One region of the Streptomyces sp. BI87 genome, then DNA from elsewhere that is predicted to be linked to it. Evidence: riboswitches for the same ligand, from Rfam matches in the RefSeq annotation. Region 1 holds a riboswitch; each other region holds the start of a gene.
What was found. A riboswitch is a leader RNA that binds a small molecule or an ion and turns the genes downstream of it on or off. The one in region 1 is predicted to bind cobalamin.
Positions count from the first base shown of each region.

Region 2: it holds a riboswitch for cobalamin, as region 1 does, so the genes downstream of both, metE (5-methyltetrahydropteroyltriglutamate--homocysteine S-methyltransferase) here and OIM89_RS24630 (cobalamin biosynthesis protein) in region 1, are expected to answer to the same signal.
Region 3: it holds a riboswitch for cobalamin, as region 1 does, so the genes downstream of both, OIM89_RS01485 (hypothetical protein) here and OIM89_RS24630 (cobalamin biosynthesis protein) in region 1, are expected to answer to the same signal.
Region 4: it holds a riboswitch for cobalamin, as region 1 does, so the genes downstream of both, OIM89_RS03955 (ABC transporter substrate-binding protein) here and OIM89_RS24630 (cobalamin biosynthesis protein) in region 1, are expected to answer to the same signal.

Region 1 covers NZ_CP110079.1:5,528,656-5,532,281, forward strand. Annotated here, with positions in the region: gene OIM89_RS24625 (cobyric acid synthase) at 1-507, opposite strand, end outside; gene OIM89_RS24630 (cobalamin biosynthesis protein) at 504-1,490, opposite strand; cobalamin riboswitch at 1,616-1,747, opposite strand; gene OIM89_RS24635 (hypothetical protein) at 1,924-2,145, opposite strand; gene OIM89_RS24640 (inorganic phosphate transporter) at 2,177-3,457, opposite strand.
Region 2 covers NZ_CP110079.1:1,140,244-1,143,869, forward strand. Annotated here, with positions in the region: gene metE (5-methyltetrahydropteroyltriglutamate--homocysteine S-methyltransferase) at 1-1,767, opposite strand, end outside; cobalamin riboswitch at 1,952-2,101, opposite strand; gene OIM89_RS04885 (hypothetical protein) at 2,206-2,400, opposite strand; gene OIM89_RS04890 (ATP-binding protein) at 2,397-2,804, opposite strand; gene OIM89_RS04895 (helix-turn-helix domain-containing protein) at 2,964-3,626, shown strand, end outside.
Region 3 covers NZ_CP110079.1:349,964-353,589, forward strand. Annotated here, with positions in the region: gene OIM89_RS01475 (protein kinase domain-containing protein) at 1-250, opposite strand, end outside; gene OIM89_RS01480 ((2Fe-2S)-binding protein) at 395-1,117, opposite strand; gene OIM89_RS01485 (hypothetical protein) at 1,114-1,497, opposite strand; cobalamin riboswitch at 1,560-1,685, opposite strand; partial or broken gene OIM89_RS01490 (malate synthase A) at 1,901-2,188, shown strand; gene OIM89_RS01495 (TetR/AcrR family transcriptional regulator) at 2,268-2,867, shown strand; gene OIM89_RS01500 (hypothetical protein) at 3,499-3,626, shown strand, end outside.
Region 4 covers NZ_CP110079.1:924,148-927,773, reverse strand. Annotated here, with positions in the region: gene OIM89_RS03960 (FecCD family ABC transporter permease) at 1-982, opposite strand, end outside; gene OIM89_RS03955 (ABC transporter substrate-binding protein) at 979-2,031, opposite strand; cobalamin riboswitch at 2,091-2,283, opposite strand; gene OIM89_RS03950 (MMPL family transporter) at 2,342-3,626, opposite strand, start outside.

The DNA.
Region 1 (3,626 bases):
TGCCCGGGCCACGCCCATGTTGACGATGTCGGTCCGGCGCAGGTTGATCTCGGCGGGGCTGCCCGCGCCCTCGCAGACCACCACGTCGTGGGTGGCCCGCAACTCGGCCAGGCAGGCGAGGACCGGCTCCAGCAGTGCCTCCCGGCGGCCCCCCGACACCGCCCGGGCCGGCTCGTCCGGGCGTACCGAGCCGAAGAAACCCCGGGCGCTCAGCTCCCCGACCGGCTTGCCGAGCAGCACCACCTGGCTGGAGCGGTCGCCGCCGGGCTTGAGCAGCACCGGGTTCATCAGCGCCGTCGGCTCCACGCGGGCCGCCTGGGCCTGCATCGCCTGGGCCCGGCCGATCTCCGCGCCCTCCCTGGTCACGAACGAGTTGAGGGACATGTTCTGCCCCTTGAACGGCGCCACCTTCACCCCGCGCCGCGCCAGCCACCGGCAGATGCCGGCCGTCAGCACGCTCTTCCCGGCGTCCGAGGTGGTCCCCGCGATCAGCACTCCGCCGCTCATGCCCCTGCCCCTCCCTGTCCTGTCGCCGCGCGCCGTGCGCGCCCGCGTATCGCTCCGGCGGCCAGCCGCGCGCCGGCCCCCGCGACCAGCGCCAGCGCGCCGATTCGCCGGGAGAGCCGGGCGGCCCGCTCGATGTCACCGGGCCGCACCGCGCGGCCCGAGCCGCCCAGCACGGGCCGGTGCTCGGTCCGCCCGCCGTAGGTGAGGGTGCCGCCGAGCCGTACGCCCAGCGCCCCGGCGAACGCCGCCTCGACCGGGCCCGCGTTGGGGCTCGGGTGGCGGTGCGCGTCGGACCGCCAGGCGCGCAGGGCGCCGCGCGGGTCGGGCCCGGCGAGGACGGCGAGGGCCGCCGTGAGCCGGGCCCCCGGGTACCCGACGGCGTCGTCGAGGCGGGCCGAGGCCCAGCCGAACCGGCGCAGCCGGGGCGACTTGTGGCCGACCATCGCGTCCAGCGTGTTGACGGCCCGGAAGCCGGCCAGTCCCGGGACGCCAGCGACCGCGCCCCACACCAGGGCACCGACCACCGCGTCCGAGGTGTTCTCGGCGACCGACTCGACCACCGCCCGGGCCAGCGCGTCCGCGTCCAGCGCCTCGGGGTCGCGCCCGCAGAGCCGGGGCAGCAGCCGCCGGGCCTCGGCCACGTCCCCGGCCTCCAGGGCAGCGCCGATCAGCCGGGCCTCGCGCACCAGCGAGGTGCCGCCGACCACCGCCCAGGTCGTGGCGGCGGTCAGCGCGACGGCCGCGCACGGGTGAGGTCGGACGGCCCGGGCGGCCAGCGCGGCCCCGGCGGTGACGCCTCCGGCGCAGAGCGCGGTGTGCAGCGCGCCCCAGCCCCGGTGGTCGTGGAACAGGCGCCGCTCGACGGCCGATGCGGCCCGGCCGAAGAGGGCCACGGGGTGGCCCCGGCGGGGGTCGGCGAAGAGGGCGTCGGCCAGCAGTCCGGCGGTGGCGCCGTACGCGAAGACGCGGTCGGCACGGTCCACGGGGCTCAGCCCGTTCGGCGCTCGGCGTACCGGGGGAGCAGGTCAGGGGGCGGCGACGGGCAGCCACGCATGGCGGTGTGTCCTCACTCAGGGTCCGCGCCCTGGTTCGACGTGACCGGGGGCGAGAGTCTCCTGGCTTCCGGATCGGCGGCATCCCCTGGCCTTCCAGCCCCAGATCGGGGGCCGTGGCGCTGGGCGGAGATGCCGCTCCCCGGTGACAGTGGCGGGACCGCGCCGGATTCTCACCGGCTTCCTCTGCTGCCTCCGTGTTTCGGCCCGGGCAGTCCACCACGCTCCCGGAACACCAGTCAACTCACCGTTGACCTGCGACGAAGAGTGTGTGGAGCCCCACAGCCGGGGCCGGTGCGCGGATACGCCGAAGGGCGGGCCGGACGGCGTACGTCCGGCCCGCCCTTCCCGGCGGGTGGTGGCCCTAGGCCACGATGATGTAGATCCCGTAGGCGACCGCCGCCGCGCAGAGCGCGAAGCAGAGGTAGCCGCCGGCCTTCGCCGCGACACCCGACCCGCCGCCCTGGGCCCCGCTCGCGGCCTTGGAGAGGCCCACGATGCCCAGGGTGAAGAAGCCGACGAGCGCGACGGTGACCACGAGGCTCACGCCGAAGACGGAGCCGAGAGCTGCCCAGTCGATGTTCATGGTGAGGTGTCCTTACGTACGCGAGGCCGGGTCAGACCTTGGCCGGCCGGGCGGCCGGTTCGGTCGTGGCGGAGGAGTGGCCGGGCTGGGCCGGGATCGACCCGAGCGGGGAGCCGTCCGCCTCCTCGGAGGCGACAGCCGCGCCGGTGGGCGGCGGGGCCACGGAGGCCATCGCCTGGGTGACGACGCCCGAGGGCTCGTCCCGCACCGGGTCCACGTCGTTGACGTTGTCGTGGGTGACGGGGGAGCGGCGCGAGCGGAGCCAGATCGCGAAGGACCCGCCGACCAGCAGGACCGCGGTGGCGGCGACGCCCCAGTCGCCCTGCTTGGTGAGGAGTTCGGCGGCCGCGCCGACCAGGGCGGCGGCCGGCAGGGTCAGACCCCAGGCGACGAACATCCGGGTGGCGGTCGACCAGCGGACCACGCCGCCCTTGCGGCCGAGGCCCGCACCCATCACCGCGCCGGAGCACGACTGGGTGGTGGAGAGGGAGAAGCCCAGGTGGGAGGAGGCCAGGATGACCGTCGCGGCGCTGGTCTGGGCGGCGAAGCCCTGCGGCGGCGTGAGATCGGTGAGGCCCTTGCCCATGGTCCGGATGATGCGCCAGCCGCCCAGGTACGTACCGAGCGCGATGGCGACACCGGCGGAGACGATGACCCACATCGGGGGGTTGGAGCCGGGGGCGAGGACACCGCCGGTGACCAGGGCGAGGGTGATGACACCCATCGTCTTCTGGGCGTCGTTGGTGCCGTGCGCCAGCGAGACCAGGCCGGCCGAGGCGATCTGCCCGGCGCGGTAGCCCTTGGCGGTGGACTTCTCGTCCACGTTCCGGTTGATCCGGAAGGTCAGCCGGGTGGCGAGCATCGCGGCGAGGCCGGCGACGAGCGGCGCGGCGATCGCGGGCAGCAGCACCTTGGTGACGACGGTGCCGCCGTTGACGGAGGACCAGCCCGCCGACATCACCGCGGCGCCGATGAGGCCGCCGAAGAGCGCGTGCGAGGAGCTCGACGGCAGGCCGACGAGCCAGGTCAGAAGATTCCACAGAATGGCGCCTACGAGGGCGGCGAAGATGACTTCTGTCTTCAGGCCGTCCTCGTTGATGAGTCCGCCGGAGATCGTCTTGGCGACCTCCACGGAGAGGAACGCGCCGACGAGGTTGAGCACGGCGGACATCGCCACCGCGGCCTTGGGCCTCATCGCGCCGGTCGAGATGGTGGTGGCCATCGCGTTGGCTGTGTCGTGGAAACCGTTCGTGAAGTCGAACACGAGAGCGGTCACGATCACGATCCCGAGGAGAAGCGTGATGTGTTCCATTTACCCGGACTTCTGTGGGACGTCGTTGGCTCGTTGAACGTAGGGGCGCTGAGTGAACGGAAGATGAACTGGGGCAGGCAACGTGGTGACCCGAAACGGAGCCCCCTCGGCCGCCTCACCCCCAGCCCCGCCCCGACCCCTTGGGAGAGCGGGCCGGGGTACCCCTACC
Region 2 (3,626 bases), 4.4 Mb from region 1:
GGCGGTCTCCCCGAGCGGCTGGTCGTCCCGGACGAAGGACCAGGCCAGCATGGTGACGGGCCCGGTCAGCATCCCCTTGACCGGCCGCTCGGTGAGCGACTGGGCGTACGTCGTCCAGCCCACCGTCATCGGCGCGGGCCGGGAGATGTCCCCGGCCAGGACCGGCGGCCGCACGTACCGGGTGCCGTACGACTGGACCCAGCCGTGCCGGGTGGCGAGGTAGCCGGTGAGCTGCTCGGCGAAGTACTGGACCATGTCGTTGCGCTCGGCCTCGCCGTGCACCAGGACGTCGATCCCCGCCTTCTCCTGGAAGGCGATGACCTCGGCGATCTCCGCGGCGATGCGCTCCTCGTACCCGGCCGCGTCGATCCGGCCCGCCCGCAGGTCGGCGCGGGCCGCGCGCACCTCGCCGGTCTGCGGGAACGAGCCGATGGTCGTGGTGGGCAGCAGCGGCAGCCGCAGCCGCTCGCGCTGGGCGACGGCACGCTCCGGGTACGGCTGGGGGCGGCGCGCGTCGGCCTCGGTGACGGCGGCGGTCCTGGCGCGGACGGCCGGGTCGCGGGTGAGCGGGGAGTCGGCGCGGGAGGCGAGGGCGGCCCGGTTGGCGGCGATCTCGGCGCCGATCGCGCCGGTGCCCTGGGCGAGGCCCTTGGCCAGGGTGACGATCTCGGCGGTCTTCTGCCGGGCGAAGGCGAGCCAGCGCAGGATCTGCGGGTCGAGCTCGCGTTCGGGCGCGGTGTCGAGCGGGACGTGCAGCAGGGAGCAGGAGGCGGCGACGTCGACGCGGCCGGCGAGGCCGAGCAGGGTGGCGAGGGTGGCCAGCGACTTCTCGTGGTCGTTGATCCAGATGTTGCGGCCGTTGACGACGCCCGCGACGAGCCGCTTGCCGGGCAGGCCGCCGACGGCGGCGAGGTCGTCGAGGTTGGCGGCGGCGGCCTCGGTGAAGTCCAGCGCCAGCCCCTCGACCGGAGCCTTGGCCAGCACCGGCAGTGCCTCCCCGAGCCGGTCGAAGTACGAGGCGACCAGCAGCTTGGGCCGGTCGGTGAGGGCGCCGAGGTCGCGGTAGGCGCGGGCGGCGGCGTTGAGCTCGGCCGGGGTGCGGTCCTGGACGAGTGCGGGCTCGTCCAGCTGGACCCACTCGGCCCCGGCGGCCCGCAGGTCGCCCAGGACCTCGGCGTAGACCGGGAGGAGCCGGTCGAGCAGGGTGAGCGGCTCGAACTCCTCGGCGACGCCGGGGGCGGGCTTGGCGAGCAGCAGGTAGGTGACGGGGCCGACGAGGACCGGGCGGGCGGTGTGGCCGAGGGCGAGCGCCTCGGCCAGTTCGGCGACCTGCTTGCCGGAGTCGGCGGTGAAGACGGTGTCCGGGCCGAGTTCGGGAACCAGGTAGTGGTAGTTGGTGTCGAACCACTTGGTCATCTCCAGCGGCGCCACGTCCTGGTTGCCGCGCGCCATGGCGAAGTACCCGTCGAGCGGATCGGCGTCGACGGCCGCCCGGTGGCGCGGGGGAACGGCGCCGACCATGACGCTGGTGTCCAGGACGTGGTCGTAGTACGAGAAGTCACCAGTGGGCACCTCGTCGATGCCGGCCTCGGCGAGCTGGGCCCAGTTGGCGCGGCGCAGCCCCGCCGCCGTCTCCTTGAGGGCGTCGGCGCCGACGCGGCCCTTCCAGTACCCCTCGACGGCCTTCTTCAGTTCCCGGTGCTGTCCCTGGCGGGGGTAGCCGTACACGGTCGACCGTGCTGCCGCGGCTGCGGACTTCGCTGTCACGGAACTCTCCTTCGCGAGATGTCTCCTGCATCCTGGCGACAGGACGGGGACGCGAAGGGATGACGGACCGGACGGCGAGTCCCACGCCCGAGGGCGCGCCCGTCCGTCCGCTTTGTGCTCCTCCGACCCGCCCACGAGGTCACCGGGATGTCCGCACACGGATCGCCGTGCGCGGGCAACGGGCAGGTCTTCGGACTCGCGGGCACATCCGCCGAGGCGGACCCCTACTGGCCGTCGCTTCCCGGACCCGTTCCCCGGACCCAGTGCGTATGACGGCGTTCGTTCCCACTCACCGCTGCGGGGCAGTCCCGGATTCCCACCGGGTTCCCTCTTACGACACCCCGCCTGGCGGACGGGGCGAACCAGCTGCACGGGGCAGCCTAGCTGGGGGTGGGCGGGTCGCGGGTGTGGGTGTTCACATGACGGAACGCCGCGTCTCTACAGGCGTTCCCGCGTCTCCTCCCTGGACGCCAGCAGCGTCAGTCGCCCGGGCCGTTCGGAGGTCCTCCGCTCCACTCCGCGCTCGGGCCGCAGCACCCACCCCGTGCCGCCGCGTACATCGGTGGCGATCCCGCGCCGGTCCGCCTCCTCGTCGTGGACCAGGTCGCCGGCCCACGGATTACGCCCGCTCATCGCTCGCCCTCCAGCTCCGCCCAGACCCGCTTCCCCCACGGCAACAGCTCGGTCCCCCACTCGGCCGCCAGCGCCTCCACGAGCACCAGGCCGCGCCCGGCCTCGTCCTCGGGGCCCGCCGTCCCGCGCACCGGCCGCTGCTTCGAGAAGTCGACGACTCCGAGGCGCACGCGGTACTCGGCGGGCCGCTCGACGGTCACCCGGATGGACTCCCGCCGGGCGTGCCGCACGGAGTTGGCCACCAGCTCGGTGATGATCACGGCGGCGTCGGCGGCCAGGAGATCAAGGCCCCAGGCGTGGAGCGAGGTACGCACGAGACGGCGGGCCAGGGCGGCACTCTCGGGTTCGCGGGGGAGGCTTTCGCTGTAGCCGGGACACCCCGTGGGATGGGCTGTGGTGGTCATGGCCATCAGGACCCCTCGCTTCAAAGGCTGCACGTCACTGAGTGAACGACGCCTCATGACGGCCCGTGAGGAAAAGCTGCCTGCATCGCGCTCTCGGAGAGCCGGAAATTTCGCGTGATCCACAGCACTTCGCACCCTCTGTCCCGCTACCTTGGCGTCGTGGCAGCGAACACGTACCTGGCGGAGGCGCTCACAGAGGCGGGGCACACCCAGGAAGAGCTGGCGGAGGCTGTGAACGACTACCTCCGGGCCCTCGGCAGGGCAGGCACCGTCAGCGATCGCACAGTGCGCAACTGGCTCACCGGAAAGACTCGTTGGCCCCACCCTCGGCAGCGAGAAGCCCTGGAGGCAGTATTCAGTCGTACCGCCGAGGAACTGGGATTCACCCCTCCGGCGGGTCGACGAAGCCCTACCAGGACGGAGGCACCTGTGCACCGCAGGAACTTCCTGGCCGCCGCGACAGGCACGACTACAGCCGCCGCCATGCCTCTGATCACTTCCCGGCCGTACTCGGTCGGTACCACTGATGTGATCCGACTGCGCAACGGCTTGGACGCCTTGACAGCACTGGATGCGACCAGGGGCGGACACGAAGCACTGGAACAGTCCGCCCTGGCGGGCGCGAGCCAGGCCCTGGCGTTGCAGGAGAGGGCAGCCTCGCAGCGCGTTCGACAGCGGCTGTACGGACTCGCCGCCGAGTACACGGCCGCCGCAGCATGGTCGGCGGTGGATGCCGGCAGGAGCGGCCGCGCCCAGCAACACCTCAACCGTGCTCTGCACCTTGCCGGACTGGGATCGGCCGCTGAAGCCGAACTACGTGTA
Region 3 (3,626 bases), 5.2 Mb from region 1:
CGGCCTCGGGGGCGGCGTCGACCACGGCGGCGGTGAACGCGCCGCTGACCCGCCGCGCCGCGGCCACCTCCTGCCGGAAGCGGATGCGGAACTCCTCGTCCCCCGCGAACTGCTGGTGGATCAGCTTGATCGCGACGGGCCGCCCCGAGCTCGTCCGGGCCAGGAAGACCGTGCCCATTCCCCCCGACCCGAGCCGCGCCTCGAGCGGATAGCCACCGATCTCGGCCGGGTCACTTCCGCGCAGCGACACTCTTCCGGAACTCCCCTCCCCCGGGCATCTCTGCCACCACGGGGCCGCGTACCTATCTCGCCCCAAACTAGCCGGAGCGCGATCCCCGCGGGCAACGCGGGTGGGGCGGGGCCGGCTCCCGGCCCTCTCGCCGAGCGGTGGAGGTCAGGGCACGCCCGTCCCCGCAAGCCCGCAGTCGCCGCACTTCGTCCCGTTCGGCGCGCGGTAGTACAGGCAGCAGCTGCGGCGGCGGAAGCCGAGGCCGGGGCCGGTCGTCGCACCGGTGCCCCGCAGGTGCCCGGTGTCCAGCAGGCGCCCGGTGAGGGCGGTGAGGGCCTCGCGTGCGGCGGGGTCGGCGGCCAGCAGGGCGCGGGCCGCCTCCACCAGGGCCGAGGCGGAGTTCCCGTCCAGCAGGCGCGGGGCGACCTTGACCCGCAGGCCCTCGGCCAGCGCCCGGAGTTGCCGCGTCACCTGCGCGTACAGGGCGGGTGCGGCGAGGTCGCCCAGCGCGTCGGCGTACCAGCCGGCCGCCCTCGGCAGCCGCAGCGCCGGTCCGTCGTCGGCCCGCTGGAGGCCGTCGAGGTCGAGCACGATCCCGTGCCGGACGGCGGTGGCGAGGACGGGCGACCAGAGCCGGGCGGCGTGACCGAGCTGGGCGATGGAGACACCGACGCGCGGCTCGTCGGTGCGGTGGCGGCGCGCGACCGCCTCGGCAAGGTCGGTGATGCTCGCCGAGGAACGGGCGAGCGGCTGCCAGCCCCGGTCGGGGCCGCCCACGCGCACCACGAAGAAGCCGCCGAGGCGGGCCACCTCGGAGAGGGCGTCGGCCACGGCTCCGGCCGGGGCGCGGGCGGCGTCGGGCAGGCGTACGGCACGTGGTCCGGTCACGACGGCGTACGCCGTCGCGGGGGCGTGACGATGTAAAGGTCGAGGATGTCCGGCAGCGGAGCGACGCCGGGGCCGCCGGCGCGGGCCCAGGCGGCTATGTCCTCCGTGGCGTCCAGGTCGTTGACCAGCCCGAACCAGACCGGCCGGGCACCGGCGGCCCGCCCCTCGGCCGAGGGCTGGACCACGATGACGTTGGCCTGCTCGCACACGTCGAGGCATGCGGAGACCCGGACCGGCACCAGGGCGCGCAGGCGCGCGGTCTGGGCGGCGTGGTCGACCCCGGTGATCTTGGGGGTGCCGCAGCAGCAGTCCCGGCAGACGACGACGCGGCAGGGCACCGGCTCGCGGCCGGGTGGGACGGGGGCGATGTCGGCGGGCACGCGGCATCGTTCCTCTCTCCGGGGAGATCCGCCCCGGTCAACCGTCGAGGAGGCGACCGCGTGAGTCTCCTGGCTCTCGGCTCGCCGCCCGCTCCGCGCCTTCCCACCCGGCAGGGCAGTGGCATCTGCGGAACGTGCTCGCCGATCACAGTGGCGGGACCGCGCCGGATTTCCACCGGCTTCCTCGTCCGCCGTCGCCTGTTTGCCGGGCCATCCTTCCATCCGGCGCGGCAGACCGTCCGCCAGGGCCCCCGGCCTTCGCGACCTTGGCGGAAACGGCCGGGAAGATGGGCACGAGTTGGCAGCCGTCACTAATTGATGGACTCAGCGTCAGCGCCAGTCTCCGTATCGCCACCCCGGCAGCTGATCAACCGGCGCCCAACTGGCCGACCGCGACCAGCGGATGCCCGTTCTCGCAGCACCCGGTGCCCGTCACGACGAGATCCTCACGCCGGCCGCCCGCGACTTCGGGGGCCGGCTGACCGCGACCTTCACCGGCCCCCGGCAGGGCACTGCTCCGGGCACGGAGGACCGGAGCGGGGAGATCCGTCGGCCCGCCTGACCGCCGCACCGCCGTGCGGGCCCTGGCCTCCGGGGCCAACGTCCGGGTGGCGGTCTTCGAGGACGGCACCACCCCCGCCCCACCTGGGCCCACATCATCAGCGGCCAGCTCACCCTGCTCGACGCCGCCCGCCGCACCGACCGACTACGATGTACACATCGTTCACATCACGAAGGGAATGTGAACTCTGCACCCATAAGGACGACCCATGGCCAGGACCAACGCCTACCACCACGGCGACCTGCGCGCCGCCTGCCTGCGGGCCGCGCGCGAACTCCTGGAGGAGGACGGCGGCGCCGGCCTCTCCCTGCGCGCGGTCGCCCGGCGCGCTGGGGTGTCGGCGACGGCGCCCTACCGCCACTACGCGGACCGCGAGGCGCTGGTCTCCGCCGTCGCGGCCGAGGGCTACCGCGAACTCGCCGAGCACCTGGCCCAGGCCCACCCCGCTCCCTCGACCCCCGACGAACTGGCCGCGGTCGCCGTCGCGTACGTGCGGTTCGCACTGGACCACCCGGCCCTGTTCCGCGCGATGTTCGCCGAGCCCTGCGACCCGACCAGCGAGGAACGGGTCGCCGCGACCAACGCCATCCACGAGTACGTCCGCTCCGTCGTCCGCACCACCTTCCCGGGGGCCGACACGGAGGCCCTGTCCACCACGGTCTGGGCGCTCGTCCACGGCCTCGCCTTCCTCCACCTCGACGGCAAACTCGACGCCTCCACGCCCGAGGCCGTCACCACCCAGGTGACGACGGCCGTCCACGCCCTGTCCGACACCGCCCCGGCACTCCACCCCGAGACCCGGCGGTAGCCGCGGGCGGGCGAGCGCCGGGCGAGCGCCACCCCGGCGGCCCGGCCGGCCCGCACTCCCCATCCGGGAGCCAATGTCATTGGTCGATGACATCCATTGACGGCAACGGCGCCCAGGCAGAACTCCCACGTCGTGGCCGTCGTACTGCCGCCCGGTCGCCGCTCCGCCTCCGCGGCGGCGGAGCCGGTCGTGACCCGGCATCCCGCACCGCGGGCACGGACGGCCGAGGTCCCGTCGGGTATCGCCCGGCGCGATCACCGGCACTGAACCGCGAGCCGGAACGGAACGGACCAGCCATTGGCCGCACCCTCGGGCCCCTCGCGGGGCAGGAAGCGCGACGCGGACGCCAGCCGGGCCGCGCTGCTGGAAGCCGCGCGCGAACTGTTCGGCCGGCACGGCTACGAGGCGGTGACGCTGGCGGGACATCGGCGAGCGCGCCGGGGCGGACGGCTCGCTGGTCGCCCGGTACTTCGGCAGCAAGGCCGCCCCGTACCGGTCCGCCGTCACCGAGGAGAGCCGCGAGGGGGCGGCCTCCCCGGAACCCGCCGACCTGGCCTCGTTCACCGCCTACGCCCTCGACCGGGCCGACCGGCGAGGCGCCCCCGAGGCGCGCGCCTCCGCGGCCGAGGAGATGCGGGCCCGCCTGGTCGCCCCGCTCGCCGCCCGGCTGGCCGGGGAGGGGGCCGAGGACCCGGACGCCCGTGCCGAGGTACTGGTCTCCTGCCTGGCCGGCGTCATCGCCCTGCGCTCCAGCGGCCT
Region 4 (3,626 bases), 4.6 Mb from region 1:
TCTCCTGCGGCGCCAGCACGGTCCGGGCCAGGGTGTCCACCCAGACCAGGAAGACCGCGCCGCTCAGCGCCGCCACCGGCAGCAGCCGGCCGTGCAGGGTGCCGACCAGGGCGCGGGCCGCGTGCGGCAGCACCAGGCCGACGAAGCCGATCGCGCCGGCCGCGCTGACCAGCGCGGCGGTGAGCAGCGCGGTGACGCTCAGCAGGATCAGCCGGGTGCGCGTCACGGAGACGCCGAGCGCGGCGGCGCTCTCCGCGCCGAAGGCGAAGGCGTCGAGCTGGACGGCCCGCGCCCCGCACACCACCAGCGCCACCACCAGCACCGCCAGGCACGCCCACACGTCGGTCCAGGTGGCCCCCGAGAGGCTGCCGAGCAGCCAGAAGAGGAGGCCCCGGGTCTGCTCGGCGTCGGCGGCGAACATCACGACGAACGAGGTGAGCGCCGAGAAGAGCTGCATGCCCGCGACCCCCGAGAGCACCACCCGGTCGGTGGTGCCGCCCAGACTGTGGCTGAGCAGCAGCACCAGCCCGAAGGAGACCAGCGCGCCGAGGAAGGCGCCGGTGGAGATCGAGAGCGCGCCGCCGCCGAGGCCGAGGACGACCACCGCGACCGCGCCCGTGGAGGCGCCGGAGGAGACGCCGAGGACGAACGGGTCGGCCAGCGGATTGCGCAGCAGCGACTGCATGACCACGCCGCAGACCGCGAGCCCGGCCCCGCAGACCGCCGCCAGCACGGTGCGCGGCAGCCGCAGCTCCCAGACGATGCCCTCGCGGACGGGCGTCAGCCCGCTCTCGCCGTCGCCGAAGCGCGAGGCGACGACCGCCCACACGTCGGGGACCGAGACCCGGGCCGGGCCGATGGTGATGGCGACCGAGACGGAGGCCAGCAGCAGCGCGAGCGCGAGGAGGCCGAGCGTCCACGCCCCCGGCCGCCGCCGCGTCCGCTCCTTCCCGGTGGGGGGCCGCGCGGCGGTGGGGGTCACTTGGCGAACCCGAACTCACGCAGCTTGGCGGCGACTTCCTCGATGCCGTCGACGGTGCGGATCGAGGGGTTCATCGCGGCGCCGCTCAGCAGCACGTACCGCTTCTCCTTCACCGCCGTCATGGTGCGGGTGGCCGGGTTGGACTCCAGGAAGGCGATCTTCTTGGCAGCGCTCTCCGCCGTCTGCGACTTGCGGGTCAGGTCGCCGATGACCAGCACGTCGGGGTCGTGGTCGGCGACCGTCTCCCAGTTGATCTGCGGCCACTCGGCCTGGGTGTCGTCGAAGACGTTCTTCGCCCCGACGGCCTCGGTGATGATGCCGGGGGCGCCGCAGCAGCCGCCCATGTACGGCGCCTCGGCGTTGGCGAACCAGTAGAGCAGGGTGGGGCGTTCGTCCTCGGGCGCCTTCTTCGTGCTGAGCCCGTCGGTGGCCTTCTCGGCGCGCCGGGCGAGGTCGGCGACGAGCTTCTCTCCGCGCTCCTCGACGCCGAAGACCTTCGCCAGGTCGGTGACCTCGCCGTGGATGGCGGCCATGGTCAGCGGTTCGTCCCGGGAGCCGTCGCCGTCGCCGGTGTGGGACTTGGCGCAGTCGGCGGGCGAGACGTACGTGCCCACACCGAGGTCCTCGAAGGCCTTGCGGGTGGCGACGCCGCCCTTGCCGAGGGTCGACTCGAAGGAGGCGGTGACGAAGTCGGGTTCCTGGTCGAGGACCCTCTCGAAGGAGGGGTTGTTGTCGGCCAGCCGCTTGACCTTGGCGTTCTCCTTGGCCAGGTGGGGGAGGACCGGGTCGGTCCAGGTGGCGGTGCCTGCCATCCGGTCGGCGAGGCCGAGCGAGAGCAGGATCTCGGTGGAGTCCTGGTTGAGCGAGACGGCGCGCTCCGGCGGCTGCTCGACGGTGAGGGTGCGGCCGCAGTTCTCCAGCGTGGTCGCCTTGGCGCCCTTGGCGTCGCCGGCCGGCTGGGAGGCACCCCCTCCGCACGCGGTGAGCAGCAGGCCGAGGACGGCGCAGGAGGCGGCGAGGGAGGTTGGGCGGAAGGGCGCAACAGGCACAGGGGTGCGGCTTTCGGTGTCGAGGCTCGGTCGCGAAGCCTGGCGTACAGGAACCCCGTCCGTACGGACGGAGGGCCAGCAGGTCTTCGGACTCGGGGTCGTCCGGACGGCGCGCCTTCCCGGGGGCTGCCCCAGTGGCGTCCTGCGCCGCCCGTCGCCCTCACCGCTGCGCGTCAGTTCCGGGTTCGCACCGGATTCCCTGACCCGTTCGCATCGAGATGCGCGGGTACGACTGGCGTGCGAAAGCTAGCACAGCGGACCTCCCGCGCCCGGGGGCGGGGGAGGTCCGTGGTGCGCGTACGGCCTGCGGTTATGCGGGGGTGCGGGGCTCGCCCGCGGCCTCCTTCGCGGGCTGGGCCCGGCGGCTGAGTGCCCCCGGCCACCAGGAGGCGGAGCCGATGTCGCGGACCAGGGCGGGGACCAGCAGGGAGCGGACCACCAGGGTGTCGAGCAGCACGCCGAAGGCGACGATGAAGGCGATCTGGGCGAGGAAGGCCAGCGGGATCACGCCGAGCGCCGCGAAGGTCGCCGCCAGGACCACGCCGGCCGAGGTGATGACACCGCCGGTGGTGGTCAGGCCGCGCCGGACGCCCTCCCGGGAGCCGTGCAGCGCGGTCTCCTCGCGGACCCGGGACATCAGGAAGATGTTGTAGTCGACGCCGAGGGCCACCAGGAAGACGAAGCCGTAGAGCGGGACGGAGGCGTCGGTTCCGGAGAAGCCGAAGACGTGGGTGAAGACCAGCGAGGCGATGCCGAGGGTGGCGGCGAAGTTCAGCGCCACGGTGAGCACCAGGAGCAGCGGCGTCACCAGCGAGCGGAGCAGCGCGATGAGGATGACCAGGATGATCGCCAGCACCACCGGCATGATCAGGTTCCGGTCGGCCTCGGCGGTGCGCTGGGTGTCGTACTGCTGGGCGGTGTAGCCGCCGACCACGGCGTCGGCGCCGTCCACCGCGTGCACGGCGGTGCGCAGCCGGGCCACGGTCTCCTTGGCGGCGTCGCTGTCCGCGCCGTCCTGGAGGGTGGCGTCGATCCGCACCCGGCCGTCCACGACGCGCGGTGCGCCGCCGCCGGGCCGCCCCGACTCGGTGACCGGCGCGACCGAGGCGACGCCCTCCGTCTTCTCGGCGGCCGCGACCACCTCGTCCACCTGGCCGACGTCGGCGATGACGACGGCCGGGTTGCCGGCGCCGCCCGGGAAGTGACGGCTCAGCGTCTCCTGGGCGGAGACCGAGGGCGCGTCGTTGACGAAGATCTCGTCCAGCGGGACGCCCCGGCTGGTCAGCGTCGGGGCGAAGGCCGCGCAGGCCACGAGGGCGGCCAGGGTGATCGCCCAGACCTTGCGCGGCGTCCGGTCGACCCGGTCCGCGACCCGCTGCCACAGGCGGTGGCTGCCACCGGTGCCGGTGACCTTGGGGCGGGCCGGCCAGTAGGCGGCGCGGCCCAGCAGGACCAGGGCGGCGGGCAGGAAGGTGAGCGCGCTGAAGACCGAGCAGACGATGCCGATCGCGCCGACCGGGCCGAGCGCCCGGTTGTTGGTGAGGTCGCTGAGGAGCAGGGCCAGCAGGCCGAGCGCGACGGTGGCGGCGCTGGCG